3 regions of the Mammaliicoccus lentus genome follow, and region 2 is predicted to be linked to each of the others. Evidence: predicted binding sites of a transcription regulator. Region 2 holds the regulator's gene; each other region holds the start of a gene.
What was found. The regulator LexA, encoded in region 2, represses DNA repair genes until DNA is damaged. The targets are predictions, from matches to a motif close to CGAACATATGTTCG.
Positions count from the first base shown of each region.

Region 1 (11,342 bases), 590 kb from region 2:
TCTTTTTGTACAAGCTCTGGTTTACCAACATAAGCAGTTGTTAACACATCCCATAAGAAGTACGTTGAATTTGTAACGAAATGTGTAAGTGGTGGAACAAGCGCATAACATATCCCTAAGAAATCTACACCTTCATAGTTTCTTTCATTCGCCCACCTTTTACGAACATCTGGTGTAAGAGGTACTTGATTTGTACTTTCTAATGCTACCATATCTATTTTAATATCTGTATCAAATACAACTTTAACCGCTTCAGGATCCCAAAAAGCATTCCATTCAGCTGTTCCATCATGTTCTGGTTCTTCAACGTTACCTTTGTCTAAAAGCGTACCGCCCATCCAAACTAATCTTTCTATACGTTCTTCTATTTTAGGTTCAACTTTTAAACTTTTAGCTAAATCAGTAAGAGGACCTGTAAATAACATTGTTACTTTTTCTTTGCTATTCATTAATTTTTCAATAATATCTTCGTATGCTTCTTTTTCTGAAACTGTTGAATGAATATTCATTTCTTCATTTAAAATAGGCATAGCATCTACATAAAATGCATGCATTCTCCAATCTTTAGGAAATGGATTTTTCCCTCTTTCATTTGAAGGTGCAACATTTAATTTTTGATTTGAAAAACGATTGATAATTTTGCAAGAAGCGCTCGTAGCAGGCTCAACATAACAATCCGCTCCGATTGCACTAACGCCTATTAAATCTACATCTTCCATTTGTAATAATAAAAATAGCGAAATTAAGTCATCCACGCCACCGTCATGGTTAAAATATACTGTCTTCATTTATATACCCTTCTTTCATTCCCAATAGCACCATTATACATAATAATTAATTTTTATTATATCAATTATTTAAATTTACTTGTTTATGTATCACTAAAGATATATACTCTCATTATTAAATGTAAAATTTTAGGATATGAGATGAAAAGATGAAAATATTTATAAAACTAATCATTTTTTATTTAAGTTTATTTCTGAGCACTACACTTATTGGTTCATTATTGCTCTTTCTACCTATTACAGGCAGGAAAACTATTTCTTTTATTGATGCATTTTTTGTAACCACAAGTGCCTTTACAGTAACTGGTCTATCTACTGTAGATATACCTAGCCAATTCAATACGTTAGGGTATATTGTTATTTTACTACTTATTCAAATTGGTGGATTAGGTATCGTCGCAGTAGCTCTGTTTTCTTTGATTTTATTTAATAAAAAAATTTCATTCTTAAACAGAGAATTATTAATGATTACTTGGAATTTCGATGAATTCGGTGGAGTTATAAAAATCCTTAGAAACCTATTTATATATACAATCATTGTGGAAAGTGCAGGTTTCTTACTATTATCAATCAAATTTCTACCATTATTCGGATTAAAAAAAGGACTTTTCATATCACTTTTTACATCTATATCTGCGTTTAATAACGCTGGCATATCACTATTTTCTAATAACTTGATGTCTTTTTCATCAGATTTATATATTAATTTTGTCGTATCTTTTTTAATAATTTTAGGTGGTATAGGACCATTAGTTGTTTATGATATTGTCGTTAAAAAACGTTTTAACAAACTGCACCTACATACTAAAATCGTGATAACAGCTACTGCTTTTCTAATTTTATTTGGTACATTGTCTATATTTTTACTTGAATACCATCATGGTCTGTCTAAATTATCAATAAAAGATAAATTATTAACTTCATACTTCCAATCTGTTTCAACTCGTACTGCAGGTTTTAATACAATAGAATTAAATCATTTATTACCAGCTACATATGCAGTTATGATTTTCTTAATGTTTATCGGAGCAGCTCCAGTAAGTAGTGCTGGCGGTATTAAAGTAACTACATTTGTTTTAATATTAGTATTTCTTTGGCAAAATATTAGGAATTATGAGTATCCTTATATCTTTAAAAGAACAATTCAATTTCATCAAATATCAAAAGCTTTATCTATCGCATTACTCAGCTTTATTTTGGTAATAATCGTGAGTTTAACTATGAACCTATTTCAACCAGACATTGCATATCATAAGCAATTATTTGAAGTAACTTCTGCATTTGGAACAGTCGGTTTGTCTACTGGTATTACTTTTGACCTCAACACATGTTCGAAATCACTAATTATTATCGTCATGATTGTTGGTAAAATAGGCATTATTACATTATTAGCCCTTCTAACACAACGAGATACATCTAATTACCGATTTGCTGATGGCAAAGTACATCTATAAAAAATGAGTCTGGGACATAAATAATTGTCCCAGACTCTCTTCCTACGATTAGTCAAGTGCTTAAGTTTAAAATAGTCATCACTTAATAAGACCGTCCAATTTTATTTTTTTGAATAAGGTGTTAGACTATATGTGATTATACGATTTAATGTGGGGACATTTCGTAATCGTATAGTTTATGTTTCATTATTAAATAATGAAATGTTTTTAATAGTCGATTAATACATGCGACAACAGCAGTCTTATGAGATTTCTCATTAGGCTGCTTTCTTAATTTATAGTAATAATCTACAATATGATTATTATAACGATGTTGTCCACGAATAATATTCATTATTACCAAAAATAATAAGCGTCTCGCCTTTTTATTACCTCGTTTATTGATGGTATCTCTATAATGTGTCCCACCAGATTGATATCGTTTGATATCAATTCCTACAAAAGCATTTAACTGTTTATTTGATTTGAATCGAGATATATCTCCAAGCTCACCGATTATCATGGCTGCAGTTAGATCTCCAATTCCTGGTATAGAATAAATAATTTCAAAGCAGTCAAGTTCTTGAGCTAATTGAATCATTTCTTTATCTAATTGTGATAATTGTCCAATGGACTTTTTCAATTTTTGAATTAATAATTGTGCTTTTTTAACCAGGAACGAAGATGAATTGACGTTAGGGTAACTATCATTCGCTAATTTAAAAAGTGTTTCTCCATAACTTTCTGCTTTTCGTTGAGATAATCCTTTATCTGTAGATTTTAAAATTGTAGAAATGATACTTTCCATATCATTTTGTTGAACAAAATCAGGATGAGTAAATATTTCAGCGATATTTAAGGCAATCATTGAATAACGATTTTTAAATAGTTTTTCTAAGCCAGGAAATGTTTGATGAAGTATCTCAATAATTTCAACTTTCAATCGATTTTGTTCATTTTCGAATTCTAGATGAAATCGAGCACGCTCACGTAATTCAAAGTAAATATCATCATTTGTATTATTTAAACTATCGGAATCATTAAAAAAAGGTGCTATTTGGGCTAACTTATGTGCGTCTGATTGATCTGTTTTCCAAGACCTTAAAGAGCTTGTTTTGAACTTTGCTTCTAAAGGATTCAACTCAATATAATTAATTTGGTTAACTCGACAGAACCGAACCATAGCTCTTGAATATATACCTGTGGATTCAAAAATTAATTTGGGCTGATTTACACGATTCAAATAATTTAATAAATAATTATAACCATTTTTGTTATTTTGAATAGTAAATTCCTTTTGGAATTTTTCATCAATATAGTGTGCAATCACACTATCTCTTTTACTAATATCAATGCCTAAGTAATCGATAAATAAAACCTCCTTAATAAATTTGAGAAGTTGTAACTTTACTGAACCTTTCTCATTTCACTTTCCTATACACGGTTTCGAGAACCCAACATACTACAATCGAATTTCAAAAGGCGAGAGTAAAGCTGACTAGTTTTTTTTACGGATTTCAAACCCAAGAGATCGCACAGTCTACTCCTCTCTATAACTATAAAAAATAGCTATGAAAAAATCTATCGTCATAGATTTCTTCATAGCTAATCTTAGTATGTTTTTTATTATTCATCTTCGTTAGATTTTGAGTCAGCTTTATCTTCGTTACTTGAGTTGTCTTTAGCTTTTTGTTCGGCATCCTCTTGAGCTTTTTTATCTGCTTCTTCTTGTGCTTGTTCCTCTTCTTTACGCTGTTGCTCTTCAGCTTTTTTATCTGCCTCTTCTTGAGCCTTTTTCTCTTCTTCTTCTTTAGCTTTCTCTTCTTCTTTTTGTTTTAGTTCTTCTTCACGTTTTTTATCCGCTTCAGCTTGTTTTTCTTCTTCTTGTGCTTTTTTATCTGCCTCTTCTTGTCTCTTCTTCTCTTGTTCTTCTAATTTTTTCTGTTGATCATTATTTTGGACCGCATTATTATTATATTGTTCTTCTGATGATGGTATTTGTTCAGTTGGTACTTCTTCTGTTGCTGGCGGTTGATTACTTTCAGTTTCTTTTACTTCTGAATTTTTAATATTCCAGTCTGCTTTATAAGTCTTATCTTCTGGCTTAAAGTTCATTTCTACTTTATAATTATCCGCTTCTGGTACATCATAATATAAATAACTATTTTCTGTGTCACCTTTTTTTAACTGATGTTGGAATCCAGGTGTATTTTCATTCATACCAAAGAATTGATTTTGACTTTCACCATCAATCGTGAGATCAAAAGCAGAATTATCCACTAGAATTTGCTTTTTATCTACATTTTTAAATTTATAATATACTTTTAATACTTTACCATTCTCAGGGTAGTAATATTGATCTTCAGGTTGAACAAACTCTGCCTTAACAACAGTAATTTCAAGTCCGTTCACTCTAATTTTATCTCCTAATTCCAAACCCTTCAGACCTTTTTCAGGCGTGTCTTCGAGCTTTTTAGTCTCAGTCTTTTTATCTTTCGTTTGTTGCTCGCCAAATAACTGGTCTACAGAATAACTACTACTTTTCGGCAGCGTTAAAAAAATCGAAACAAAACAAATTAACCCTACGAAAAATAGTGTTACAGTGCTTATTAACACTCCAACAAACTTACTTTTGTTCGCAATTTTTACAATAGTCGTCACCAACATCGTGACAAATGCTATAGATATTAAAATCCATACAAACGTAAAAATTAAACTGTTCATTTTTTCTCTCCTTATCGTATCTTTTATTTATCTTATAATAGCACGGATTATCTAAATAAAAATAATAAAACAAACTTTATTTCCTTTTTATAATCATTCCCTAAAATTTGAAATTTAAAATTAATTCACTAAACTTATTTACTCTTTCTCTTTTACTAACAAACCACCATGGTAACAAAAATATTTTGAAGCATTTAAATCAACAACTTTTTTTAATGAATGTTTTGCTTCTTTTAAATTCATGCTATAGTCCGGGTTTGCTACTATAAGCTCCTCACCTTCTTTTACTGCGGCATCACCTGTTATCACGCTATCTTCTGACTGTATGTATAAAGAAATGTGTCCACTTGTATGACCAGGGGTTTGCACAATCTCGACCTCTTCTTCTAGTATGATTGCACCATCTGTAACTTCTATATCAACTTCCACATGATCTAAAGATTCAAGTAGTTCAATGAACTGTGTACCTTTCTCTTTATCGTATTCAGGCATGCTTTTTAATAATTCTTCCGCTTGAGTAAGTCTTTCAGATTTTTCACTACCGTTTATATACTTTGCTTCTATGAAACTACTTATTACTTTTACGTGTTGGTATTTATCCTTAAAGGCTTTAAGAGCCCCTATATGGTCGTCATCATAATGAGTAATAATGATATTTTGTAAATTATTCATATCATAACCTAAGTTTTGAACAGATTCTTCTATCTTCGGTAAGAAACCGGGATACCCAGTATCAACAAGTGTTAAAGCCTCTTCTAACACGATGAGCGTTGGATATATAGCATGCTCATGCCCTTCATAATTAAACTTTATTTCTAATTCTTCTATTTGAATAGTCATAATAGAGCTCCTTTATTTTCTAACGGTCTTTTTCGAAATTGTTAATTATTATGATTCTCATTACAATTGCTACTATATAAAATGATATATATAATATTATTTTAAAGGAAACAAATTACATTAGAAAGGTTTTTGGCTTTTTAATTTTTAGGAGGGTTAGCATGATACCTAAACATATCGTTTCAGCTGCATGTATTGTATTAAACGACGAACAGGAAATATTACTAATTAAAGGACCTAAACGTGGTTGGGAGATGCCTGGTGGTCAAGTCGAAATCGGTGAACCTTTGCATGAAGCAGCTATACGCGAAGTAAAAGAAGAATCTGGCGCTCACATTGAAATCACCAGATTCTGTGGTATTTTCCAAAACACTACTGACGGTATTGTCAACACATTATTTTTAGCACACTACATAGGTGGCGAGTTATGTACGAGTGACGAAAGTTTAGAAGTAGGCTTCTTTACATATGATGAAGCAATGGAAATGGTTACGTGGAAAAATTTCAAAGAAAGAATCTCTTTAAGTCTGAATGAAAAAGAACCATTTCTTGTTACGTTCTAGTATTCATCTTTCAAGATACTATATACTAGTGTATCTCTATAACCATCTTTAAGTTTAATATTTTGTCTCAATATCGCTTCATGTCTCATTTTTAATTTTTGAAGTACGATTTCTGAAGCGGTATTATTTATGTCTGTTGAAGCCCATATTCTATTCAGTTTCAACACTTTGAAACCATACTTCACAATAGTTCTAGCTACATCTGTTGCAATACCATTACTCCAATATTCTGGATGGATAGTGAATTCAATTTCTCCACTATTATTCTTCTTATCACTTATTAATTGGATAGCACCTATAACATTATCCGTATCCGCATCTACTATTACATTGTACATCCAATCTTCATCTCTATTTAATAACGTTTGTACAAATTCTTCAGTCTCTTCATATGTTAACGGATCCCAAGTTTGATATTTCGCCACTTCAGGTAGTGAAGTATACGCGTGAATATCATCTAAATCCGATTCTTTTAAATCTCTTAAATAGTAATCCATCCTAATCCTCCTAATATTTCTATGCTTTATGACTAAACGATTGGGATTATCTTAACATAATTACATATCTATATAAACTAATTCCTATATATTTACTCAACTTTTATTGAAAGAAGATTTCACTTTACAAAACAGAACATATGTTCGTATAATAAAAGTATAATGTTTTTGGAGATGATAATGTGGTAAAAATAATTAATCCAGATATGCCTGAAGAATTTCAAAATGAGACAGATTACAGAAATATTCCAAGAGAATATTTAAATCCGAGAATTCCTCAAGGAAGAGGAATGATTAAATGGGCGCCATTTGCGACAATGCCACAGCAATTCGAAGAAATCTCACAATATATTAAAGATCAAACAAAGATAGAAAAACCTACACTTGATGAATCCGCGCTAGCTGATTTAAACCATGTATTAGCGGAAAAAATTTTCTATAATCCAAATTGCGAAATTAAATATTGGCACAATGGCTATATTAAACAAGTGAAATGTGAAATACATAAATTCAACTCCGAAATTAATATGCTACAAGTTATTAATCAAGAAAATAAACAAGTCATGTACTTAGATATGGACTGTATATTAGGAATAGAATAATGAAAAAGAATCGCCTGTAGATACCAGCGATTCTTTTTTGTCGTTTTTAGGTTTTTACGGTTCGATAATTTTGTTTTATCGAACCATCTATAAATAAAATCGCATCATATCTTCATCATAATATTGCTTTCCATCATAAATAGCCATCGGTTCAGTTGCAAATCTTTCAAAACCTAATTTTTTATAAAATTGAATCGCTCTATCATTCATAGATAAAACTGTTAAATCAATCACTTTTAATCTTTCTATACTAGATGCTTCTTTTATAAGTTCTTTCACTACGCTTTCAGAAACACCACTCCCCCTATCATTTTCTTTACAATACATAGCGACTATGTTCCCTTTATGTTGTAGCTTTTTAACGCCTTCTCTATAAAATGTTGCAACACATACAAGTTCATCATTTCTAAATCCACCATATGTAAATTTAGAATCAGTACTTTCTAAACGTTGTTCAAATCTACTAAAAGGATATTCAACCTCATCTTCATACAAAGAAGCAAAAGCTTGGGCATCAGTTTGCAAAGCTAATAATCTAAGCTCCCTAAATTCAATGGCATCAGTTTTATTTAATTTACGAATTTTCAATATAAATCGCCTCCTATTTCAGATTGTCAAACCACATCAAAGCTTCTTTTTCAATATTTCTCACGTAATCTTTTTTAGCTTTACTGTATTCTCGTGTGTCATGGTATTTACTTGCTAACATTTCTTTGTAGTGGCTATATTCTTGGGCAACCTTTTCATTTACTCTCAAATAATCTCTAAAAATGATATGTCTTTCTATTTCTTTATTTCCTTGTTCATATATATGTATATGATGGGTTCTGTTTTCTCCGCCTTTTCTTAATAGTCTTCTGCCACTAATACCCCATTCTCCCGCTACTTCGTAACCTAAGTTTATAAATAATGAGTTAAACTGATCGACCTTTTGAATATCACGTACTATAACCATCATATCGATAACTGGTTTAGCTTTCATCCCTTCAATAGAAGTACTTCCAAAATGCTCAAACTGAATAATTAAATCTCCTAAAATTCCCTCTAAATTTTTACACTCATTTTGATAAAGACTTTTCCAACTTTCTTTATATGAACTTAACCTAATCTTCAAATGATCACCCCTTATTTAATAAATAACATAAAATAAGTTCTTTAGTTCTATTTGGTCAACTTAAATTATCTAGTAACTTGTTTATTTCAATAAACTTTGAATTTTTAATAGACAAATTCGTTTCTTCATATGTTTCACGTTTCACTACTTCTTTCGAAGATATTTTTATACATTATGAATCTATTTCCACCAATATTACCATTATGTACAAAAAAACATACTAAGATTAGCTATGAAGAAATCTATGACGATAGATTTTTTCATAGCTATTTTTTATAGTTATAGAGAGGAGTAGACTGTGCGATCTCTTGGGTTTGAAATCCGTAAAAAAAACTAGTCAGCTTTACTCTCGCCTTTTGAAATTCGATTGTAGTATGTTGGGTTCTTGAAACCGTGTATAGGAAAGTGAAATGAGAAAGGTTCAGTAAAGTTACAACTTCTCAAATTTATTAAGGAGGTTTTATTTATCGATTACTTAGGCATTGATATTAGTAAAAGAGATAGTGTGATTGCACACTATATTGATGAAAAATTCCAAAAGGAATTTACTATTCAAAATAACAAAAATGGTTATAATTATTTATTAAATTATTTGAATCGTGTAAATCAGCCCAAATTAATTTTTGAATCCACAGGTATATATTCAAGAGCTATGGTTCGGTTCTGTCGAGTTAACCAAATTAATTATATTGAGTTGAATCCTTTAGAAGCAAAGTTCAAAACAAGCTCTTTAAGGTCTTGGAAAACAGATCAATCAGACGCACATAAGTTAGCCCAAATAGCACCTTTTTTTAATGATTCCGATAGTTTAAATAATACAAATGATGATATTTACTTTGAATTACGTGAGCGTGCTCGATTTCATCTAGAATTCGAAAATGAACAAAATCGATTGAAAGTTGAAATTATTGAGATACTTCCTCAAACATTTCCTGGCTTAGAAAAACTATTTAAAAATCGTTATTCAATGATTGCCTTAAATATCGCTGAAATATTTACTCATCCTGATTTTGTTCAACAAAATGATATGGAAAGTATCATTTCTACAATTTTAAAATCTACAGATAAAGGATTATCTCAACGAAAAGCAGAAAGTTATGGAGAAACACTTTTTAAATTAGCGAATGATAGTTACCCTAACGTCAATTCATCTTCGTTCCTAGTTAAAAAAGCACAATTATTAATTCAAAAATTGAAAAAGTCCATTGGACAATTATCACAATTAGATAAAGAAATGATTCAATTAGCTCAAGAACTTGACTGCTTTGAAATTATTTATTCTATACCAGGAATTGGAGATCTAACTGCAGCCATGATAATCGGTGAGCTTGGAGATATATCTCGATTCAAATCAAATAAACAGTTAAATGCTTTTGTAGGAATTGATATCAAACGATATCAATCTGGTGGGACACATTATAGAGATACCATCAATAAACGAGGTAATAAAAAGGCGAGACGCTTATTATTTTTGGTAATAATGAATATTATTCGTGGACAACATCGTTATAATAATCATATTGTAGATTATTACTATAAATTAAGAAAGCAGCCTAATGAGAAATCTCATAAGACTGCTGTTGTCGCATGTATTAATCGACTATTAAAAACATTTCATTATTTAATAATGAAACATAAACTATACGATTACGAAATGTCCCCACATTAAATCGTATAATCACATATAGTCTAACACCTTATTCAAAAAAATAAAATTGGACGGTCTTATTAAGTGATGACTATTTTAAACTTAAGCACTTGACTAATCGTAGGAAAGAGTATGAGAAATAAATTATTCCATAAAAAAAGAACCCGAGCGTGCTTTTGTCTCGGATTCTTTCCTATTTCATAAGTTTTATTGTAATACCCAACTATATGGATCTTTTAATTGTGACCAGTCTTGATCTATTTCATCTGCATTAATGAGACATTCATCTAATGATTTTGTAATTTCATCAACGTCTAAACCACTGCCGATAATAACAAATTGTGTTTCTCTATCTCCATATTCTGGATCCCAATTTGCTTTTACTTCAGGTCTTTCACTTAGTATTTCATTTTTTTGTGCTTCACTCATTGCATCAACCCAATATGTTATTGGATGGATATTAACGAATGAACCTGCTTGTGAAAATAGACAAGCTACGTGATTATATTGTGCTAACCATACAATACCTTTTGCTCTGATGATATTCCCTTGCATATTTTCCATCCATTTATTAAATCTATCAGCATGGAAAGGTAAACGTCTTCTGTATGCAAATGATGAAATACCGTATTCTTCAGTTTCTGGTGTATGACTAGCATGACCGCCTTCAGTCAATTCTTTAATCCAACCGGCAGAATTACTCGCCTTTTCAAAATTAAATAAGCCTGTGTTAACAACCTCTTTAATTGGTACATTAGCAAAGTTTGTTTTTATAAATTTAGCGGTTGGTTGTAATTTTCTTAATACATTCTCTAGTTGATCTAAATCTTTTTTGTCCACTAAGTCTGTTTTATTTAGAATCAACACGTCACAAAATTCAATTTGATCTATTAATAAATCAGAAATTGATCTTTCGTCTTCTTCACTAACACCTTGATCTCTATCAGTTAATAAATCTTCAGAGCGCATATCGTTAATGAAGCGGTGCGCATCGACTACTGTTACCATAGTATCTAATCGACAAATGCTTGTTAAATCGATACCTAGTTCATCGTCAATATATGAGAATGTTTGAGCAACTGGTACGGGTTCTGAAATACCTGTTGATTCAATTACAATTTGGTCTACATCTC
Region 1 covers NZ_OX344834.1:2,162,268-2,173,609, forward strand. The annotation lists gene ACNMOQ_RS10700 (nucleoside hydrolase) at 1-788, opposite strand, end outside; gene ACNMOQ_RS10705 (TrkH family potassium uptake protein) at 938-2,242, shown strand; gene ACNMOQ_RS10710 (IS110 family RNA-guided transposase) at 2,388-3,590, opposite strand; gene ACNMOQ_RS10715 (DUF4352 domain-containing protein) at 3,848-4,945, opposite strand; gene ACNMOQ_RS10720 (MBL fold metallo-hydrolase) at 5,084-5,779, opposite strand; gene ACNMOQ_RS10725 (NUDIX hydrolase) at 5,947-6,348, shown strand; gene ACNMOQ_RS10730 (GNAT family N-acetyltransferase) at 6,345-6,845, opposite strand; gene ACNMOQ_RS10735 (YolD-like family protein) at 7,028-7,447, shown strand; gene ACNMOQ_RS10740 (GNAT family N-acetyltransferase) at 7,535-8,035, opposite strand; gene ACNMOQ_RS10745 (GrpB family protein) at 8,049-8,561, opposite strand; gene ACNMOQ_RS10750 (IS110 family RNA-guided transposase) at 9,028-10,230, shown strand; gene ACNMOQ_RS10755 (GTP-binding protein) at 10,417-11,342, opposite strand, start outside.
Region 1: a site for LexA is predicted at 6,979-6,992, ahead of ACNMOQ_RS10735 (YolD-like family protein). Genes of this name have one in related genera too.

Region 2 (11,342 bases):
CTTTTTCAAGTAATTGAACAACCTTTTCTTCTTTAATACCAGATAACTCCTCATCTGTTACATGACTATAAAATGACTTTATGATTTCTATATCACTTAAAGCATGAACATCTAATTGAATTTCATCTTCTTTCACTTCATAATCTTGTCTAGATATTTGTAATGTATTTGGATATATAGCACGTATCTTCATAAGTGGATCCGTTACATGATCCATATTCGTCAATTTAAAATGAAAATAGTCTTCCTGATTTTGAATTGTAATATTTTCATGTATAACATCTTCATAAGACGCTTGAACAACATGAAAAGAACGTTTAGGTGTTAGTGGTATAAAGTTTTGCTCAAAACTACTCTCGCTATATTCAAACAACCTATAGCCTTTAGCTTGGTTCTGTTCAGAGAATGAATATTGCATTAAAGAGCCTGAATAAAATATATAATCTGATTGAATCGCAAATGGATGATGCAAATGTCCTAGCATAACAGTATCAAAAGACTTAAAAGTTTGAGCGCTAACTGTTTCAATCGTCCCTATTGATAGTGGTCTTTCAGAATCACTTGATTCTCCTCCAGCTACGAATAAATGTCCTACGAGTATATTCGTTTTACTGTCATCCATCACTTCTTCCATATGTTTAACGATATAATCAGTAGCTTCTTGGTGTGTATGTATGTCTTTATTGCCAAATGCTTGCCTTATATCAGCAGGCGTGAAATACGGCATAACGTATATATGGATATCATTCATTTCTACTGGTTTAAACATGTCATGATAATCTGTCATAATCTTTAATCCTGACTTAGCAAACCATTTTTCACCGTAATTCAATCTTTCTTTCCCATCATGGTTACCACTTATAGCGATTATTGGCGTATTTAATTCTAAATTAATCTTAGATAACGCATCTTCCAACACGACCATTGCATCTTTACTTGGATAATGTAAATCATATAAATCCCCACTTATGATTACAACATCCGGTTTATGTTCTTTTACTGCTTCGTATAATTGTTCTAATACATATTTTTGGTCTTCTAATAATGACTGGCCGTTTATAGTTTTTCCTATATGCCAATCAGCTGTATGTAAAATTTTCATATTCTATCACCTTTCAAAATATTTGTTAGACAGGTTTATTTGCTTCATTTATACTAGTCATAAGGAGTGATTTCATTGAGTAACGTATTTATATTCTTTATTGTCTTATGGTGCATAGTTTTTATTTCGTTACTTGCTATTGGCGGATTCTTTATGTTTCGAAAATTCTTAAAGCGCATGCCTAAAGATGATGGCATGAGTGAACTCGATTGGCAAGATTACTATATCCACAAAGCCTTGCCTTTATGGAATGATGAAGCAAGATCATTATTAAACGAATTAGTGTCTCCAGTACCAGATCTTTTTAGAGACGTTGCTAAAGAGAAAATCGGTGGACGTGTATCTAAAATCGCGCTAGAAGAACATGCTACTTCGATTGAACTCGATCATATCATGAGGGGATATATCGTTGCTACACCTAAACGAGATCACAAATTTATGAAGAAAAAGCTAACAGAACTTAATATCGATTATACACCATATTTGCCATTGTTCGAATTAGCAGACGATGAAAAAAACAAGTTTTCTATATTTGATCATGCAGAAGAAATTTCAAATGCAAAAACAACGCACACTCAATAAATGAGTAGTGCGTTGTTTTTATTTTACAACACTTATTTGATTACGTAATTTCTTATATTTAAAGTACATAGATATTCTCCAAGGAACAATCATACTAAATGCCAATAAGAAAAACATACCAGCTAATTGGCCCGGATCGATTGAATCACTCAATACAAACTTACCTACAGTTCTTATAATCAATAAAGAAATAAGAATTACTGGAAATAATTTTGAACGTTTCATATATATTTCAGAACGTTTAATTTCAAAGTTGGACGTGAATATGAGAAATAATGAGAAGAAAAGACCTACAATGATCGATTCAATTATTTCAGCACCTGTTAGTCTGAAATAAGGCACTACGTACATAAGTGCTCCAGTAGCCATAAAAAATGGTGGTAATATAATCTTTCTAGTATTTGTTGGATAATTTTGTGCTTTCATTCTTACAACTATAACGGCTAAGCTCATTAAAGCTGCTATAAATACTGAAAAAAGCAAATACATGATTAAAACCCCTTTAAGTTCTAAATATCATTTGTGTTTATTCCAAACCCAAAGATTGGAAAAATATTGTTATGTCAGTTAATAAATCAAAGAACAATAAAATTCCCATAATTATCATAATTATACCACCAAACTTCATGATAGCAACATTGTACTTCCTAATTATTTGTAATTTTGTTATAAAGAAAGTTAATACGAAAAATGGAATGCTAAATCCAAGTACATACAGTAGCATATATAACATCGCTTGGGATGAATTTGTTGCTGCTAACGTTCCAATCGCAGCTATAATCGGCCCGTTACACGGCGTCCACCCAGCTGCAAAAGCCATACCAATTAAAAACGTACCAATAAAACCTGAAGGCTTTGCTTTAAAATTAATTTTTCTATCTTTCATTAAAAATTGTGGTTGGAATACACCTAAAATGATTAATCCAAACACAATAATGATGATTGCTCCTACTTGTCTTATTAATGTTTGATAATTTATAAACAAGCCAGATATGTATCCTATGCCCATACCTAAAATCATATAGATTAAACTAAACCCTAACAAAAAGATAATAGTATGTAATATTGCATTACGACTTAGCCCTTTATTTTTTAAATCATCGTAACTCATACCTGTAATGTATGACACAAAAGCAGGATATATAGGTAGAACGCAAGGAGAAACAAAACTTAATATACCTGCACCAAAAGCAACAAAAACTGTTAATTCCATTATATCCCCCCTCACTATTATTTCCATTTTATCAAATTTATGCGTCATTAAAACGATTTATTTTGAACAATAAGTGAAAAGTTATTAAAACTAAGGTTTAATTATACTAAGTTTAACAAATAAAAAGGGACCACATCACTTTCAAGAAGTGTCGCAATCCCTTTAACATCAATGTATATAAACTACTTGATTTTTTGATCCATGTTTTTGTTCATCATTGTCATCATTTGGTTTATTTTCTTTTGAGATGGTTTTTGACCCATTTGCATCATCATCATTCGTAACATTTCCTCATTGATAGGTGGATTCTTTTTCAAGTAATCCATCATATATTTACGCGCAAGGAAGAATCCTAGAGCAATCCCACCGATTAATGCCACGATGATTAATAGTATTGCTAACCATGTTGCCATTATTTCACCCACTTTCTGTATCCTCTAAAAGTTTACTAAATTAAAAAGATTTTATCAAGATGAAACTTAATGTTTCAAAATTAAAAAGGGAGCGGGACAGAAATCTCATTTTGCTAAAAAGATTTCACAGCCCACCCCGGCAAAGATGACTAGGAATAAAACAGTCCAAGACATTTATATATGTCTCGGACTGTTCAGTTTAAATTAGAAACTTAATACTGTGTTTAATACGTTTTCTTTAGTGAAACCGTATTTTTCAACTACTAAGTCTCCAGGCGCACTAGCACCGAATCTATCAATACTAATTACTTTACCTTCTATGCCAACATATTTGTGCCAACCTAATGATGATGCCATTTCGATTGCAACACGTTTTCTTAATGTTGGAGGTAAAACAGTAGCTTTATATTCAGGGTCTTGTTGATCAAATGCATGCCAGTTTGGTAATGATACAACTTGAACGCCTTTACCTTGAGCTTCAATATCTTTAGCTGCATCTACTGCTAGAGATACTTCAGAACCAGAAGCTAATAATAGATATTCAGGTTCTATTTCAGAACGGTAAACAATATATCCACCTTTACGAACGCCTTCTTCTACTTCAGCTTCTTTAACATCTAAAGCTGTTAAGTTTTGACGCGTTAATACTAATGCTGTAGGTGTTGATTTAGATTCTAAAGCAATTTTCCAAGCAACTCTTGTTTCATTTCCATCTGCTGGACGAATAACATTTAAGTTTGGAATAGCTCTTAAACCTGATAATTGTTCAACTGGTTCATGTGTAGGACCATCTTCCCCAACAGCAATTGAATCATGCGTAAATACAAATGTTGAAGGAACACCCATGATAGCTGATAGACGAAGTGCTGGTTTTAAGTAGTCACTGAATACGAAGAATGTCGCACCATAAGGTTTAACACCGCCATGCGCTGCCATACCATTTACTGCTGCTGCCATACCGAATTCACGAACACCAAACCAAATGTTACGTCCTTCTGGTGTTTCATCATTAAAGTCTGGCTCATCTTTAACGTTTGATTTGTTAGATGACGCTAAATCTGCTGAACCACCAAAGAATGCTGGTACAGATTTACTTAATGCTTGAATGATATCACCTGAATCAGCACGTGTAGCACTACTGTTTCCAGCTTCATATACAGGTAAGTCTTTAGCATAGTCTTCTGGAAGTTCATTAGAAATTGCTTGTTTGAATGCTTCGCCTAATTCTGGGTTAGCTTTAGCATACTCTTCAACTAATTCATTCCATTTTGTTTCATGCTCATTTGCACGAGTTAACATTGTATTGCTGAAAATATCATATACTTCTTGAGGTACGTTGAAACGTTTAGATGGATCTAAACCGTATGCTTTCAATGCCAATTCACGTTCTTCTTCACCAAGTGGCGCACCGTGAGCACCGTTTGTACCTGCTTTGTTAGGAGCTCCGTAACCGATTACAGTTTTTACTTCAATTAACGTAGGACCTTCTAATGATTTAGCCTCAGTTATAGCTTTATCAATAGCTTCTAAGTCATTACCGTCTTCAACTAAGATGTAACTCCAACCGTAAGATTCGAATCTATTTTTAACATTTTCTGAGAAAGCTTTATCTAAATCACCATCTAATGAAATATCGTTAGAGTCGTATAAAGTGATTAATTTATCAAGGTTTAAATGACCTGCTAATGAAGCTGCCTCGTGAGAGATACCCTCCATTAAGTCACCATCACTAGCTAAAACATATGTGTAGTGATCAACAACTTCATAATTATCTTGGTTGAATTTGCCTGCTAAGTGTTTTTCAGCCATAGCCATACCAACACTCATTGCAAATCCTTGTCCAAGAGGTCCAGTTGTAACTTCTACACCATCTGTATGATTAAACTCTGGGTGTCCAGGTGTTTTTGAATCCCATTGTCTAAAGTTTTTTACTTCTTCAAGTTCTAAGCTACCAGAAAGATGTAATAAACTATATAGTAACGCTGAACCGTGACCTGCAGATAATACAAAGCGGTCTCTATTAAAATAGTTTTTTGATTGTGGATTAAAGTTTAAATGCTTTGTCCATAAAGTATATGCCATTGGTGCAGCACCCATTGGTAATCCAGGATGTCCTGAGTTAGCTGCTTCGATAGCATCGATACTTAATGCACGGATTGAATCTACTGCTAGTTGATCTTTTTCATTAAACATATATTATAGTCTCCTTTATTCTGTTATCCATTATCATTATACATCATAATATTCGGAATATTAATTATTATTACTCATTTTAACTAATTTCTTATATTATTTTTCTTTTGGATTTCTTTTAATTTTTCAGGTGTTACATCTTTACCTTCTGGATCGATAACTTTTGTGCTTTCAATCGTATCTTTAAAGTTACCTCTAAAAGCTTGTAAATATTCTGCACGAAGTTTTGTTTGTTCTTTTGCTTCTTGTTCAGAAAGTCCACTTGTTTTCTTTTTATTTGCTAGCTCATTAATTCTTTCAATCTTTTCTTTACTTAACATTTTATCACCACTTTCCATTTAATTAAAAGATAACAAAAAAAACGAGCAAATCCAAATGGATTTGCTCATATTTTAACGATTAATCTATCGAACCTACCATAGCTTTAGATTTACTTATATGATTTGGTTCTGCATCTATATTATTTGGTTGTTGGTTATCTTGTTGTTTGATTTTGTGATCAGTCATTTCGTACGTCTGTTCTGTTGAATAAACAGCATTAGACTGAGCTAAGTATAAATATCCTATTAATAGAGTCATCAAGAACACTGCTAAATATACTAAAACTGTCTTCTTAATTGTTACTGTCATAACTACTTCCTCCTAGAACGTTTGTTTGTATTTTTATATTAACAGAACAACTGTTCGTAGTCAATGAAAATACGAACAAATGTTTGTTCGAAGGAAACGTATGTGCTATAATAAATTTAAATCAATATTAGGAGCGTGCGACTATGAAAGAATTAACTAAACGTCAATCTGAAATATATCAATTCATTAAACATATAGTACAAACAAAAGGTTACCCGCCTAGTGTTCGTGAAATTGGTTTAGCTGTCGGACTTGCTTCAAGTTCCACTGTACATGGCCATTTATCTAGATTAGAAGAAAAGGGATATATTAAACGTGACCCTACTAAACCTCGTGCAATCGAGATTACCGAGACTGTAGGAGAGAACATTAACCAAGAGAACACCATTCATGTTCCCGTCATAGGTAAAGTAACTGCTGGTATACCTATTACAGCAGTTGAGAACGTTGAAGAATATTTCCCGCTACCTGCTCACTTTACATCAACACATAATAGCAATATCTTTATATTAGATGTTATTGGAGACAGTATGATAGAAGCAGGTATTCTTGATGGAGATAAAGTAATCGTGCGAAGCCAAACAATTGCTGAGAATGGGGATATCATCGTCGCGATGACTGAAGATGATGAAGCTACCGTTAAACGCTTCTACAAAGAAGAATCACGTTATAGACTTCAACCTGAGAACAGTACAATGGAACCAATTTACTTAGACAATGTAAGTGTCTTAGGTAAAGTAGTAGGATTGTTTAGAGAAATGTAAAAAAGCTGTGATGCAAGTGCATCACAGCTTTTTTTATATCATATTCCCTTTATTTGATTATTTGAGCTTTTATTTTTATTATAAAAATCTTTTTATGAAACATCTTTTTTATTTAATAATTCTTTGACACGATCTAAAACGTCAATATCTTTATTATTTATTTCTTTATTTTCCATGTTAAACTTCCCCTTTATATGTTATTCCACCAATCAAATTATTAGAAACAACATGTGTAAAACATTTAAGGAAATATGAAATAATTTTTATATCGTTATTATATCAAAGTTGTTTAGACAATGCACTTTGCTTATCTATTTTCTACTGTTGAGTAATATAGTTTTCAGTCCAATAAGGCTGTAAATCTTCGCCAATATCGACACCTACTCCTAACTCTTTATAATCTTTATTTAAAATGTTCTTTCTGTGTCCCAATGAGTTCATTAGTCCATGATGGGCATAAACACTGCTTATTTGACCATATGCTAAGTTTTCACCTGCAGTTACATAATCAAAACCATCATTGTCTAATCTATCAAATGGAGATAAACCTTGTTTATTCGTATGATCAAAATAATCGTTATCCACCATATCTGTACTATGCTTACGAGCAGTATGACTTACATTTTCATTATAAGATAATGTCGGTAAATCAAATTGAACGCGCTCTGCATTGACTATATCAAAATTTTGAAGTTCTAATGCACGCTTATATTCATCTGAAGCAGTATGGTACTGATTTGTACGCTTATCTTCAGTTGACGAAGCTACTTGCATTATTCCTTTAATTTGATTGTCTTGATGCTTATCATAAAATATGGTCGTATAAATGTTATCAAATTTGAAAACATCATAATCAGGATCATTTTGAACTAACTTAACTTTATCTTTTTGAATCTCATCTAAAGGTTCACCGAGAATTGAACGAACTTTATTCTTTTTCATTTTACTCGTTATACCTTTTTGAGATGTTATTAAGTCTTGGTTTGTATATAATCCTGTTACTTTGTCATCATCATAACTGACCATTACAAATCCATTGTATTGGTCATGATATGCATGCCATTTCTCATTATATTCATTAACGGTTACCCGTTTTGGTTTGCCAAGTTTCTTTTCAACTTCGCTTTTCGTTTGATTGATTTGAATATTATTAATCGCAAATTCTTGTTCTTTCGGCGTCTTTAGTTCAACTTTCTTAGTAGTTTGTTCATCTTCAAGTCCTTGTTGAACATTCATCACTTTTTGTTGAATTTGTTTAGATAAATCTGATTCAGGGACTGGCTTGATTAAGGTTATAATCAATAACAATATGAATAAGTAAAATACTTTTTTCAAGTAGTCCACCTCGCCTATTTTTAGTCGCGGTCACCGTTGAATATTGAATTTCGTACAATCACATAGTCTACTTTAGTGATAGATTGTAAGTCTTTGCCACCTGCATACGAGATAGAACTTTGTAAATCTTGTTCGATTTCAATTAAAGTATCTTTTAATGATCCTTTATGCTCGACAAACATTTTTTTACCTTCTACGTTTTTACGCTCACCTTTTTGGAATTCTGAAGCACTTCCAAAGTATTCTTTGTATAATTTGCCTTCAAGTTCAACAGTTTCACCTGGAGATTCTTCGTGTGCAGCAAATAGTGAACCTACCATAACCATACTAGCACCAAATCTAATTGATTTTGCAATATCACCATTTGTTCTGATTCCACCATCAGCAATAATTGGTTTTCTTGCAGCTTTACTACAATGGTTAATAGCAGCTAATTGCCAGCCACCAGTTCCAAATCCAGTTTTAATTTTTGTTATACAGACTCTACCAGGCCCGATACCAACTTTAGTTGCATCTGCTCCAGCATTTTCTAGTTCACGAACACCTTCTGGCGTTCCAACATTACCAGCAATTACAAATGTTTCTGGAATATGTTGTTTAATGTGCTTAATCATTCTAATAACTTGCTCAGAGTGACCGTGTGCAATATCTATTGTCATATATTCAGGAATTAAATTTTCATTTGCTAATTCTTCTATAAAATCATACTCATCTTTTTTAACACCTACTGAGATAGATGCAAATAAGTTTTTACTTTGCATTTTTTTAATAAATGGAATACGTGCTTTTTCATCAAAGCGATGCATGATATAAAAATAATCATTACTAGCAAACCATTCAGCTAGTTCTTCATTCATCACTGTTTGCATATTAGCAGGTACAACTGGTAATTTAAATGTTTTCGGCCCAAATTTAACAGTAGTATCACATTCAGAGCGACTTTCTACTATACATTTGTTTGGTATTAATTGTACGTCTTCATAATCAAAAATTTTCATATCAATGACCTCTTTCAAAACTATTAATAATAATCCATTAGTTACTATACATGGTTAACATGAAAAAGTAAACGAAATAAGATTATATTTATTAATTATTAAGAGCTTTATCTAAATTCTTGATATTTTCTTCCATTAAAGATTGATATGTGATGTTTTTATCTTTTGCTTCTTCTTTAGTTAATACTTCTAAATTATGAAACTTAAGTGGTTTACTATCAGTATCTTTCTTTATAATATCTGTTACTTTAGAACTTACATTTTGTTCATATAATATATATGGAGATTTTGATTTATTAATCTCTTTTATGATATTTAGAAGTTCTTTTTGACTAGGTTCTTCATTATTCATTCCAGTTACACCTGTTTGTTTAAAATGATAACGATTTGCTAAATATCCAAGAGAGTCATGAGAAATAAATACAGTATCTCGCTTCGTATCTTTTGTGATTTCTTTCATTTCTTTATCGATTTTATCGATATCTGTTATTAGCTTCTTGTAATTCTTTTCATAAGTTTCTTTGTGCGATGCATCTATTTTAACTAATTTATCTTTAATAGATTTAGCCGCTTCTTTATTGGCAATTGGATCAAGCCATATATGCGGGTCATGTTCATTTTCTTCATTATGTGTTGCATCATGTTCATGCTCATGTTCTTCTCCATCTTCATGATGGTGTTCTAATATTTCACTTTCCTCTAAATTAGGAATAGTTTGTAATTTGTGGTCGCCTTGTTTTATTGTAGAGCTAATTTTTTTAGCTACTGGATCCAACTCATCTGAAGAATATACAAATAAATCACTTTTTGCGATATTTAACATTTCTTTTTGAGTGGGTTCGTAATTATGTAAATCAGTACCACTTGGATAGATAGACTCAACATCTACATATTCTCCACCTATTTGTTTAGTAAAACTCTCGTAAGGAAAGTTTGTCGCATAAATTTTTAATTTATCATTACTGGTTGATTTAGATCCACAAGCTGCTAGAAATAAGACAGTAACACATAATACTATAGCTATTTTCGATTTATTTTTCATAAAAATCTCCTTATTTATATTTATTTTATTATAACAATCTGATGTCCCTATTTCATAGAGTAATTCTATTGCTAAGCATTATATTTTATGATATTATTATAAAACGTAATGATTACTATACAGAAAGGCTGATGAACATGCGTGTAAATATCACGTTAGCATGTACTGAAACAGGCGACAGAAACTATATTTCTACTAAAAATAAACGTACAAATCCAGAACGTATTGAATTAAAAAAATATAGTCCAAGATTAGGTCGTCATACTTTACATCGCGAAACAAAATAATTTCTTATTTATAATAAGATATACGACATTAAAAGTCACTTCATTAATTTGGAGTGACTTTTTTATTATTTCTTTAATTTAATGCTTTAAAGCATTTATGTAATAAAATTTTCATTGCTTATTTTCTGAATAGATAATAAAATATTACTTATATTTAAAATAAGTTAATAGTGAAGTAGAAAGTATGGTGATTTATATGGAAGAAATGAAACGTGGTTTAAAGACTAGACACATTTCAATGATAGCTATCGGTGGTTCTATCGGTACAGGTCTATTTATGGCTAGTGGTGCTGTCATTACACAAGCTGGTCCTGCCGGTGCGTTAATAGCATATGCAATTATAGGTGTGATGTTATATTTCTTAATGACTGCTATTGGAGAGCTTGCTACATTTTATCCAGTTTCAGGATCGTTTAGTGCTTATTCTAGTAGATTCATAGACCCTTCTGCAGGTTTTACAGTTGGTTGGTTATATTGGATTATTTGGGCACTAGTGTCTAGTGTGGATATATTAACAGCTGCTAAAATTATTACATATTGGAATATATTTGACAGTATTGATCCATTTGTATGGAGTATGATTTTTATAGTTATATTGTTCTTATTAAATATATTTACTGTTAAAGCATTTGGTGAAGCTGAATATTGGTTAAGTTTTATCAAAGTTGCAACAATAATCATCTTCTTAATTGTCGGTGTGCTAATCATCTTTGGTATTTTAGGTGGTAATGAGCCTTTAGGTCTAACGAACTACACATACAAAGAAGCACCTTTTGTTAATGG
Region 2 covers NZ_OX344834.1:1,577,164-1,588,505, forward strand. The annotation lists gene sbcD (exonuclease subunit SbcD) at 1-1,102, opposite strand, end outside; gene ACNMOQ_RS07785 (DUF2621 domain-containing protein) at 1,172-1,684, shown strand; gene ACNMOQ_RS07790 (CcdC family protein) at 1,703-2,176, opposite strand; gene ACNMOQ_RS07795 (cytochrome c biogenesis CcdA family protein) at 2,211-2,897, opposite strand; gene ACNMOQ_RS07800 (YneF family protein) at 3,080-3,310, opposite strand; gene tkt (transketolase) at 3,515-5,503, opposite strand; gene ACNMOQ_RS07810 (DUF896 domain-containing protein) at 5,587-5,823, opposite strand; gene sosA (DNA damage-induced cell division inhibitor SosA) at 5,903-6,133, opposite strand; gene lexA (transcriptional repressor LexA) at 6,277-6,897, shown strand; gene ACNMOQ_RS07825 (CAP domain-containing protein) at 7,216-8,232, opposite strand; gene guaC (GMP reductase) at 8,253-9,230, opposite strand; gene ACNMOQ_RS07835 (metal ABC transporter solute-binding protein, Zn/Mn family) at 9,322-10,272, opposite strand; gene rpmG (50S ribosomal protein L33) at 10,410-10,559, shown strand; gene ACNMOQ_RS07845 (amino acid permease) at 10,756-11,342, shown strand, end outside.

Region 3 (11,342 bases), 350 kb from region 2:
TTAAATTGCGACCATTTTTTCGTCCATTTTAAAACAACAAACAGTGCTGATACAACAAAACAATAAACTCCAAAGAATACCATTAAGTCAAAGAAGTAATGTATAATGAGTGGTGGTGTTTCATCACTCTTAAAGTCATTTAAACCTTTCACTTCTGTATTAAAGTTATTATCAGATAAGAAACTTAAAGCACCAGGAATTTTAATAGCGCCTTTAACTTCTTGACTCTTCTCATCTACATAACCAAATAATACTAAATCGGCCTTGGATTCACTTTCAAAGTGCCATTCCATAGCTGCTAATTTTTCAGGTTGTTCATCATGTAAAAATTTAGCTGATAAATCCCCTGCAAGCATTGATAATAAACTCGCAACCAAACCAACTATCATTGTTAATTTAAGTGCTTTTTTATGATATTCTCTATCATCGATGAATTTATTTTTAATAAGTCTATAAGCTGCTATACTTGCTAAAATAAATGCGGCAGTCATAAACGCTGTTGCTACAACGTGAAATGAACGTACTCCAAATGAAGCGTTAAACATAGCTGCAACTGGATCAATATTCATCAATTTACCGTTGATAAAATCAAATCCTCCAGGCGTATTCATGAAAGAGTTCACTGATGTAATGAAAAACGCTGAGAATGTCCCACCTATAATAACTGGTAAGTTAATTAAAAAGTGTGTCCATCTTCCTTTAAATCTATCCCAAGTGTACAAATAAATACTTAAGAAAATTGCTTCAAAGAAAAATGCAAATGTTTCCATAAATAATGGAAGGGCAATAACTTGTCCACCTAACTGCATAAATGATGGCCATAATAATGATAATTGTAGCCCGATAATTGTTCCCGTAACTACACCGACTGCTACAGTTATTGTGTAACCTTTTGACCATCGTTTAGCCATTGCAATATACATAGGATTATTTTTCTTAATCCCTATGAATTCTGCGATAGCAAACATTAGCGGTATACCTACACCTATCGTTGCAAATATAATATGAAAACCTAATGTCATTGCAGTTAGTAAACGACTTACAACTACTGCATCCATAATATTCCTCCATTCAACGTATGTGATTTATATCACAATTTAAATTCATTATACAACAAATTATTACTTAATAAAATCTAAAAGTTTTAACAAATCATGACAAATTCATGTCATCATTATGCTAATCCGTTGAATAAGCTAACAAATCATTATAATATGACTATATAAAGTAGAGGTGAATTCAATGAAAAACGTCATAATTTATACACAAGATCAATGCCCACCTTGTCAATTTGTAAAACAGTACTTTGATCAAAATGAAATTGACTATACAGAAAAAAATATTAAAAACTCAAAATACAAATCAGAACTTATCGACTTAGATAGTTTTTCGACTCCAACTGTTTTAATTGATGATAAAGTATTCTACCAAGTAGATATTGAATCATTTAATAAAGCACTAGGTATAACACAATGAAAATAAATTTCCCTACTTCTGATATAGTAACGCTCAAGCACACATTTTACACTGAACTCAAATCTAACTTAAAAATTGTCCATATAACAGATTTGCATATTGGTTATTACTCTGGCTTAGAATCATTACACCAACTTGTGATCAAAATTAATAATATGCAACCTGATATCATATGTTTAACTGGTGATTGCTTTGATGATATCGGCAAAATTAAATTTGACCCTTATCTAGTTATACCTTTATTCATAACCCTTAAATCAAAATATGGCAAATTTTTTGTTCCAGGAAACCATGACTATGGTTCCAATAGTATCAGTACTGTTATAAAAATAATGAAACTTTCAGGGTTTAATGTTTTATTAAATGAAACACAAGTAGTCAAAACCTGTGCTGGCAATCTTTCTATTTACGGCATTGATGATTTATGTTTCGGTCAACCAAATTTTAGTAACTCATTTTATGACAAAGATGATTATATTGATTTTAGAGTTTGCTTAATGCATGAACCTGATAAAGTTCGATTACTCAACCCAAATATAAATCTCGTTTTATCTGGCCACACCCATGGTGGACAAATACGACTTCCTGTATTCGGTGCGTTGCATACACCTGCACTTGGTAAGAAATACAAGCAAGGTCTATATCAAATTAGACATAGACAATATCTTTATGTTAATAAAGGGATTGGTATGACTAGGTTACCGATTAGAGTATTTTGCAATCCTGAAATTGCTATATTTTATTTAAAAGGAAAATAATTTTTATAAAAAAGAGGGATTTCTTAATTATTAAGAAATCCCTCTTTATATATATAATTAAATTCAATTTATGCTAATTCATTAACTAATTCTACAACTTCTTCAGAAGTCGCACAGTTAATAGCTCTATTAGCTAATTCTTGCATTTCTTTTTGGTCTAATTCTTTTATTTGTTTTCTAGCTTTTAAGATACTTGTTGCGCTCATAGAGAACTCATCTAGACCTAATCCAAGTAATAATGGAACAGCTGTGTTATCGCCAGCCATTTCACCACACATACCAGTCCATTTACCTTCTTTATGTGAAGCTTCAATTACTTGCTTAATTAAGCGAAGAATTGCAGGGTTATATGGTTGGTATAAATACGAAACGCGTTCTGACATACGGTCAGCAGCCATAGTATATTGAATTAAATCATTAGTTCCGATACTAAAGAAATCTACTTCTTTAGCAAAGATGTCAGCTAATGCTGCAGTTGCTGGTATTTCTACCATGATACCTACTTCGATATCATCATCAACTTTAACACCTTCAGAAACTAATTTTTCTTTCTCTTCAAGTAAGATTGCTTTAGCATCTCTGAATTCTTGGATAGTTGCAATCATTGGGAACATGATGTTTAACTTTCCATATTCAGATGCACGTAATAATGCTCTTAATTGTGTTCTAAAGATATCTGTTTGATCTAAACATAGGCGAATAGCTCTGTATCCTAAGAATGGATTCATTTCTTTAGGCAAGTTTAAATAAGATAATTCTTTATCTCCACCAATGTCTAAAGTACGTACGACAACACGTTTGCCATCCATTTCTTTTAATACTTTGCTATATGCTTCAAATTGTTCATCTTCTGAAGGCATATTGTCTCTTCCCATGTATAAGAATTCAGTACGATATAAGCCGATACCTTGTGCACCGTTATTTTTAACACCTTCTAAATCATTCGGTGTTCCAATATTAGCAGCAAGTTCAACATGAACACCATCTTTAGAAACTGAATCATCATTTACTAGCTTAGCAAGCTCTTGTTTTTCAGCAAAAAAGTCTTTTTGCTTTTGTTCATAAGCAAGAACTTCATCTTCGCTAGGATCAATGATTACGTCTCCAGTTAATCCGTCAATGATTAAGCTATCACCATGTTTAACACGGTCAGTTATATCTTTTGTACCTACTACTGCAGGTATTTCTAAAGAACGACTCATAATTGCAGAGTGCGAAGTTCTTCCACCAATATTTGTAGCAAAACCTTTAACAAACTCTTTGTTAAGTTGTGCTGTATCAGATGGTGTTAAATCTTCCCCTACAATAATAACGCTTTCATTAATCATACTAGGATTCGGTAATTCTACTCCTAAAATATGAGCTAATATACGTTTAGATACGTCTCGTATATCTGCAGCGCGCTCTTTCATATACTCATTATCCATATTTTCAAAAATACTAATGAAATTATTAGATACTTCTTGTAATGCAGTTGGAGCGTTCACTTTATTATTGCGTATATTTTCTTCAATTGGATTTAATAACTCTGGATCTTCTAACACTAATAAATGTGCATCGAAAATTGCAGCTTTATCAGCACCAAGTTGCTTTTCAGCATTATTACGAATTTGAGTTAGTTCAACTTTTGATTGATTCACAGCAGCTTTAAACTTTTCAACTTCGCCGTCTACATCGCTGATATTTTCACTTGAAAATGATAAATCAGGTTCAACTAGTAAATAAGCTTTACTAATAGCTACACCATCAGATGCAGCTATACCTTTTAATATTTCAGACATTATTTTGTTAAACCTTCTTTAGATAATACGTCTGTAATAGCTTCGATCGCTTCTTTCTCATCACTACCCTCAGCGTAGATAGTAATTTCAGCGTCTTTACCAACACCAAGGCTCATTACACCCATGATTGATTTTAAGTTAACTTTTTTAGCGTTATATTCTAATTGAACATCTGAATCAAATTTAGATGCAGTTTGAACTAACATAGTAGCTGGTCTTGCATGAATACCCGTTTCGTCAATAATTACGTAAGATTTTTGTTCCATTTTATTGTCTCCTTCTAAAGCCATTATTTAATTTGTATAAAATCAAATTTTATCTATACGAATAAAGAATATCAAAAAAATAGATACAATTCAATCAAATTACATAAGTATGCAACATTTTGGTGCATTTATTATTAATCTGACAAGTTTGCATATTCAACTGCAATTTGTGTACCAATTTTTGCATTATGATAAACCAGTTTAATATTCGTTTCTAAAGATTTACCTTCAGATTGTTTAACAATTTCTCCTAATAAGAATGGCGTTGAGTCTTTACCATGAATACCTTGTTCTTCTGCTTTTTTAACTGCATTATCAATGATTCCATTAATAAATGATGGTTCTAATTGATCTTCTTCTGGTACCGGATTTGCTATAACAATGCCTGAATCTAAGCCTAAATCCCATTGAACTTCAGCTAATTTAGCAATTGTTTTTACATCATCAATTCTCGTGTTTAATTTCAATCCACTTTCACGAGTAAAGAATGCTGGTAATTCATCTGTTTGATAACCAACTACAGGTACACCTTTAGTTTCTAAGTACTCTAAAGTTTTATCTAAGTCTAAGATAGATTTAGCACCTGCACAAACTACTGCTACTTTCGTTTTTGATAGTTCATCTAAGTCAGCTGAAATATCCATCGTTTGTTCAGCACCTTTATGAACCCCACCAATACCACCTGTTACGAAGAATTGGATGTCAGCTAATTGTGCACAAATCATAGTTGAAGCAACAGTCGTTGCACCAATTCTCTTAGTTGCAAGTATTTCAGCAATGTCTCTTCTTGATACTTTTGCTACGTCATCAGCACTTGCTAGTAATTCTAATTCTTCATCATTTAAACCGACTTTAATAGTGCCATCTATAATAGCGATTGTTGCTGGTACACCGCCGTTATCTCTTACAATTTGTTCTACCTTTTTAGCCATGTCCACGTTTTGAGGATAAGGCATGCCGTGTGAAATAATTGTAGATTCTAAAGCAATAATTGCTTTACCTTCCTTTTTAGCTTGTTCTACTTCTTCTGAAAATTGAATATAGTTTTCCATTATAATTCCTCCATGTCTTTTATAAGTTGTTTCTCATGTAAATCTTGTCTAACTGTAAATGGTGTTTGAATAGTTTTTGCTGCATTTGCTTTAGCAAGTTTAACAATTTGTTCTATGTCATAGGACTTAAGCCAACCGTAAATCAAAGCTGATGTAAATGCATCTCCTGCCCCAGTTACATCTACTACTTGTTTAACTGGTGTTACACTAAATTCTAAAATACCTTCCTGTCCTTCATAAAAGATTTGTTCTTTACCAGAAGTGACAATGATATTTTTTGCACCTTGTTTGCTAATTTCAGAAATATAAGATTTTAACTGTTCATCAGTTTCTGCTTTTTTACCAACATAAGCTTCTACTTCATCTTTATTCATAATAATCCAATCTACTGCATGTAAATTATGTGGTAAATGGTTCATTTTCGGCCCTGAAACAGCAATGATGATAAGTTTGATACCTTTCTTTTCAGCATAAGCACATAGAAATTCTAATGTTTCTCTCGGACAATTTAAATCAACAATCATACATTTAGCTTTATTAAGCAAATATGTGTTTTTTATCATAAATTCAGGTGTGATTTTATCATATACAGACATATCAGCTAGACCTAAAGTCATGTCGCCATTTTGATCTAACAAAGCTGTATAACTACCTGTTGCTTCACTCGAAATATTTTCAACGTAATCAACATTCATAAATGGAGATGACAAATCAGAAATATGTTGCCATTCTGCATCATTTCCAGCAGTTGTTAACAACAATACGTCTTCACCTATACGTCCTAGATTTTCAGCGACGTTTCTTGCAACACCACCTATTGACGTTTCTGATGTTACAGGATTAGAAGTACCTTGAATTAATTGCTCAGTAATATGGAATTTACGATCAATGTTAGCGCCACCTATACAAACAATTGGATTTTGTTCGTTTAAGACGTAAGCTTTCCCTTGAACATATTCCTTCTTAACTAAGCCAGAAATGATATTTGCAACTGCTGGCCTTGATAAGCCAACTTTCTCTGACAATTCTTGTTGAGAAATAAACGGGTTTTCTTTGATTAAATTTAAAATTAATCTTTCATTCTCGTTCAAAATTTTCACCTCACAAACATTTGTTTGTTTTACAAACTTTAGTTCACAATTAGAATTATAAACCGTTTTCATTCATAATGCAAACGTTAACTTAAATGTAATTTATTTTACAAAAAAAGACTGCCAACTCGTCTTAAAGACTTGTTGACAGTCACAGGATTAATTATGATGGACGTAAAAAATCATTTATGACTTTCTCACATTTTTTAATGTGATCTTCGCCCATTTTTTTCATTAAATAGTAACTTATTGAACCCGCTACTGCTTGTCCTACAAGAGGTACCCATCTAGATTGCTTCGCAGCTTCTCTTTTTACAACCGATTTAAAAAATACTTTAACCATAGCATTCGTTACTTTTTGACCTATGAATTGACTACCTTTCATAGCTGCTGAAGTTAAAACTTTTTGTTTTAAATCATCTTGCATTTTATTGACTTGCTTATGGCTCAATCCGTAAATCTTATTAATATCTTCTATGATATCTCCCATTAATTTTATATCCATACCTACGCCTAAACCAGGTATCGGCACAACATTAGCGGCAGATGACATTAATGATTTTTTTTGAACGAGATCTTGAGCTCTTTTTCTTCGTTCCAATAATTCAGTTTCTGTTGTTGGTAATTCAGAACGTTTTTTTATTTCTTCAATACCTAACGCTTTATTTCCAGCTTTTGAAGTGATTTTGTTTATAATTCCCATTTTAATCATTCTCCTCACAGTTCATTATTAATTTAATGAATAGTAAAATATACCCTTTTTTCGAAGAATTTAACCATTTATCTGTACAAAAACAACTTTCAAGTACTTACTTGGTTTATAATGAGGGTGCGTTTTGAAGTCTTTAGGTAACCCCATCACATCGGAAATTGTATAATCTAGCTCTAATGAATCCAACGTTTGATTTATCATTTTTTTAAATGCTTTTTGCGGAAACGCACTTGAATTTGTACTTAATACTAAAGTACCTGTTTCATTAAGTAATGAAGCAGCACCTTCAATTAGTTCAGGATAGTTTTTTTGTACACTAAAAGTCTTTTTCTTATTACGAGCAAAACTTGGTGGATCAATGACAATAACATCATAGCTTAAACCATGTCTTAAAGCGTATTTAAAGTAATCAAAAACATCCATAATAAATATATGGTTATTATTTAAATCCATGGCGTTTAATCCAAAGTTTCCTTCAGTTAATGTTCTAGCTCGATTTGCCAAATCAACACTTGTTGTACTTTTAGCATTTTCACTTGCTGCAACTGAAAATGCACCAGTGTAACTAAATAAGTTCAGTATATCTTTATCTTCGCTATAATGGTCGCGTATTTTTTTTCGTACTTCTTTTTGATCTAGGAAAATACCAGTCATTGGTCCGTCATCTAAATTCACATTATAAAATAGATGATTCTCTTCAATTACATAAGGAAATTCTGGCGCGTCACCTTCTACGAAATCAGAAGATGTTTCCATTCCTTTAAATCTCCTTTTTTCAAAGATAGATTTATATTCGAAAACTTCTTGAATAGCTGGCAAAATTCTATCTTTCAAACGATAAATACCGACTGAGTACCATTGTAATAACAAATGCCCATCGTAGTTATCAATTGTTAATCCACCAATTCCGTCACCTTCAGCATTAAATAACCTATAAGCATTAATGCCATCTACATTTTCAAAATATTCACGTTCTTGAATTGCTTGTTTAAATAACTTAACGAAAAACTTGTGGTCTATTTTTTCAGTGGAATCTAAAGATAATACCCAACCTATACCTTTGTTTTGCTCACCATAATAAGCAGTAGCGATAAAGTTTTTCCCAGCATCTACTAAAGCTACTGATTCACCTTCATCCATACTTGGCATTTCAAAAATGTCATCTTTGTCGACTAATGGATATCCTCTAAAATATTTATCTTCTTTACCATTTTTAAGCATAATTTGTTTCATTGTTTTTGGCCATCCTTTCGAAATGTCTCACATATTATAACGTAAAATAGCCAAAGACACCAAAAAAACAGAGTATCCCCCTTTAGAATACTCTGTTAACCGAATTTTATTAATCAAAATTTCCCCCAGAAAGTTTTGATCCCCTTGTATGTAAACGCTTACTAAATTTAGTATAAATCATTAGATTATTCCGTGCAATACATTTTTAGAATTAATTCTATAAAAATATTTACTTATTACAACTTCTCTTATATAAATTTCTAATAATGTACCAATTGATAATCTATAAAATACTTTGTCTTCCAAATTGTTAATCCAATAAAAGGTGCTCTACTTGGATTTTTGAAGGAGTTAATCCAATAAAGGTGCGTGTGCTTGGATTATTGAGGTGGTTAATCCAATAAAAGGTGCTCTACTTGGATTATTAAAGGAGTTAATCCAATAAAGATGCTCTACTTGGATTATTGAAGGAGTTAATCCAATAAAAGCTGCTCTACTTGGATTTTTGATGTATTTAATCCAACAAAGGGGTGTCTATTTGGATTATTGATGTAGTTAATCCAATAAAAGGTGGTCTACTTGGATTATTGATGTATTTAATCCAACAAAGGTGTGTCTAGTTGGATTATTGTCGGAGTAAATCCAACAAAGGTGCTCTATTTGGATTATTGTCGGAGTAAATCCAACAACAATATCATCAACTCTTGTTTTTTGACCAATCTCATCCAAAAAAGAGCTAAGGATTTGTATCCCTAGCTCTTTTATATTATTAGGACTTTAAGCCCTTCAAATTAAAATGATTTTTTCAAATGAATGATAAATGCTGGTGTAACAAATAGCATTAATAAAAATGATATCGGTGTAATAAATACGGAAAATTGTGATGTTTGAAGTGCCGATACAAAGAATGTAGTTGCAATTTCAAAGAACAATGCTGATATCACAAATAATTTTCCGAAATTATGTGTATTTTTAACATTAGTTGTATAGTTAAAGTATGCATATAGTATAATTAATAACATCATTATAAATAATGTTACCCATTCAAATACATATTGAATTTGAGATAGACTCCATTCACCTGATAAGAATAAGCCATTTCTATTGTTAAATTCTATAATCGTAAATAAGAAAAGTACGAATGTACAAATCCATTCTATATAACTTTTTTTCAACCATTTTGGTCTTCTCATCCATTTAGGTATATCTTCATCTTCAATTTTTATGATTTCTTTCCATTTTTCATTTCGTTTTCTTCTTTTTTCTTTTACCTCTTCAGAATTAAACTTATCCAAAGTAACTTGCTTCATATCTTCTAATTTGCTGTATAAAGCTTGTGACATAGTAAATATTTTTCTAGTTAATCGATTATTTTTAACTCTTGAATAACGTTCTTCATTTACAGTTTCAATGTCTTCTTCACTAATTGGTAATGATCGTCTCAAATAAAGACTCGTCCATACAGACATCTGACTAAAACACCATAATAAAATAAAGAACAAATTCACACTCATTACATCGAGCGGTTTAACGCTTTTTGTATCAATATTATGATTCATAGCGAATTGTGAAATAAAATAGCACATTCCGTATGAAATGATAATCCATAAATAATGTTTTTTTCGATGTAATGGATTAAGTTCACTTTTATATACAACATAGCCTACATGTATGGCAAATGGGATAATAAATAAAAATGAAGCATAGCTATAAACTTGGAACATTGTCATTAAAATAATAATCATGAATATAATCGTTAAAACTATATAAAATATAGATATATCATAATCATAATTTGTTGTTCTTCTTAATGTACGTGCTATTAACAATACAAAGATGCCGAACAACAAGATAATTATTGCCGAAATGACTGGAAAACCACCTATATAGTGATTTAAAATTCTTACTAACTCATCAAAAAAAGCTACAAAAAAGTCCCAAATATTACGAATATGGATATTAGCAGAGTCTTTAATATTATAATCTTTAATACGTGGTGCATTAAATAATATCAGTAGGCCCGTTATGATAATGAATATACCTATAATCCGGCTAAAATGAACTTCCCAGCTTTTTTTCTTAATAGACATGTTCTTCACCTCATTGAACATTATAATTGTTTCATTTTCAAATGTCTTTAAATAAATCGAAAATCAGCCCCAAGAAGTATAAATAAGTTTAAAAGTCAGTACTACCTGGGTATATAATAATATCATACATTTTAAGGGAGTGTTATTATGAGTAATAACGATAAACATAAAGAAGAAGCAGAAAAAGCTAAGAAAAAAGAACAAGAAAACAAAAAAGATAACGATAAAGGACAAGATGAAACAAAAGACAACATTCAAGACACTTTTGAATAAATATATCTTATCTTAAATTTCAACGCTTGAGAGGCTGGGACATAAATACATGTCTCAGCCTCTTTCATTATAATGGTAGTAGCTGAAATGCACTTATATCAAGCTTTTTTAACCCTAGTAATCTTTGCCGGGGCGGGACTACGAAATCTTTTTAATAAAATGAGATTTCTGTCCTACTCCCTCATTCTTATTATATTTTTGAATAATATGATGTTACAAAATGTTCTTATTGACAAAAGATTTAATAAGACTTATCGTAGTGTTAACAAATCAATAAATGCACTAGGGGCGTTTTAAACTGAGACAGACCTGAAAAAGTCTGAACCCTTTGTACCTGATCTAGATTATACTAGCGTAGGAAAGTGTTCGTGAATCTTATAATATTCATTTTTATAATGATAACAATATTTTTATGCGCTTCTATCTAGATATAGAAGTGCATTTTTTTATATAAAAAAGGAGAATTAGTTATGGCAAAAAGATTAACTTTATCTGATATTTTAGTAACTGTATTAATAGGTGCTGTATTTGCGATTATTTATAAATTTTTATGGTTACCGTATGAAGTTTTAAAACCACTTGGTCTCCATTTAGAGCAATCTATTTATGG
Region 3 covers NZ_OX344834.1:1,922,541-1,933,882, forward strand. The annotation lists gene ACNMOQ_RS09570 (cytochrome ubiquinol oxidase subunit I) at 1-1,058, opposite strand, end outside; gene ACNMOQ_RS09575 (glutaredoxin family protein) at 1,243-1,476, shown strand; gene ACNMOQ_RS09580 (metallophosphoesterase) at 1,473-2,234, shown strand; gene ptsP (phosphoenolpyruvate--protein phosphotransferase) at 2,303-4,015, opposite strand; gene ACNMOQ_RS09590 (phosphocarrier protein HPr) at 4,015-4,281, opposite strand; gene ACNMOQ_RS09595 (pseudouridine-5'-phosphate glycosidase) at 4,416-5,333, opposite strand; gene ACNMOQ_RS09600 (carbohydrate kinase) at 5,333-6,424, opposite strand; gene ACNMOQ_RS09605 (DUF697 domain-containing protein) at 6,588-7,127, opposite strand; gene ACNMOQ_RS09610 (class I SAM-dependent rRNA methyltransferase) at 7,197-8,369, opposite strand; gene auxA (lipoteichoic acid stability factor AuxA) at 9,161-10,459, opposite strand; gene ACNMOQ_RS09620 (hypothetical protein) at 10,607-10,732, shown strand; TPP riboswitch at 11,007-11,110, shown strand; gene ACNMOQ_RS09625 (ECF transporter S component) at 11,203-11,342, shown strand, end outside.
Region 3: a site for LexA is predicted at 6,438-6,451, ahead of ACNMOQ_RS09600 (carbohydrate kinase). Genes of this name have one in related genera too.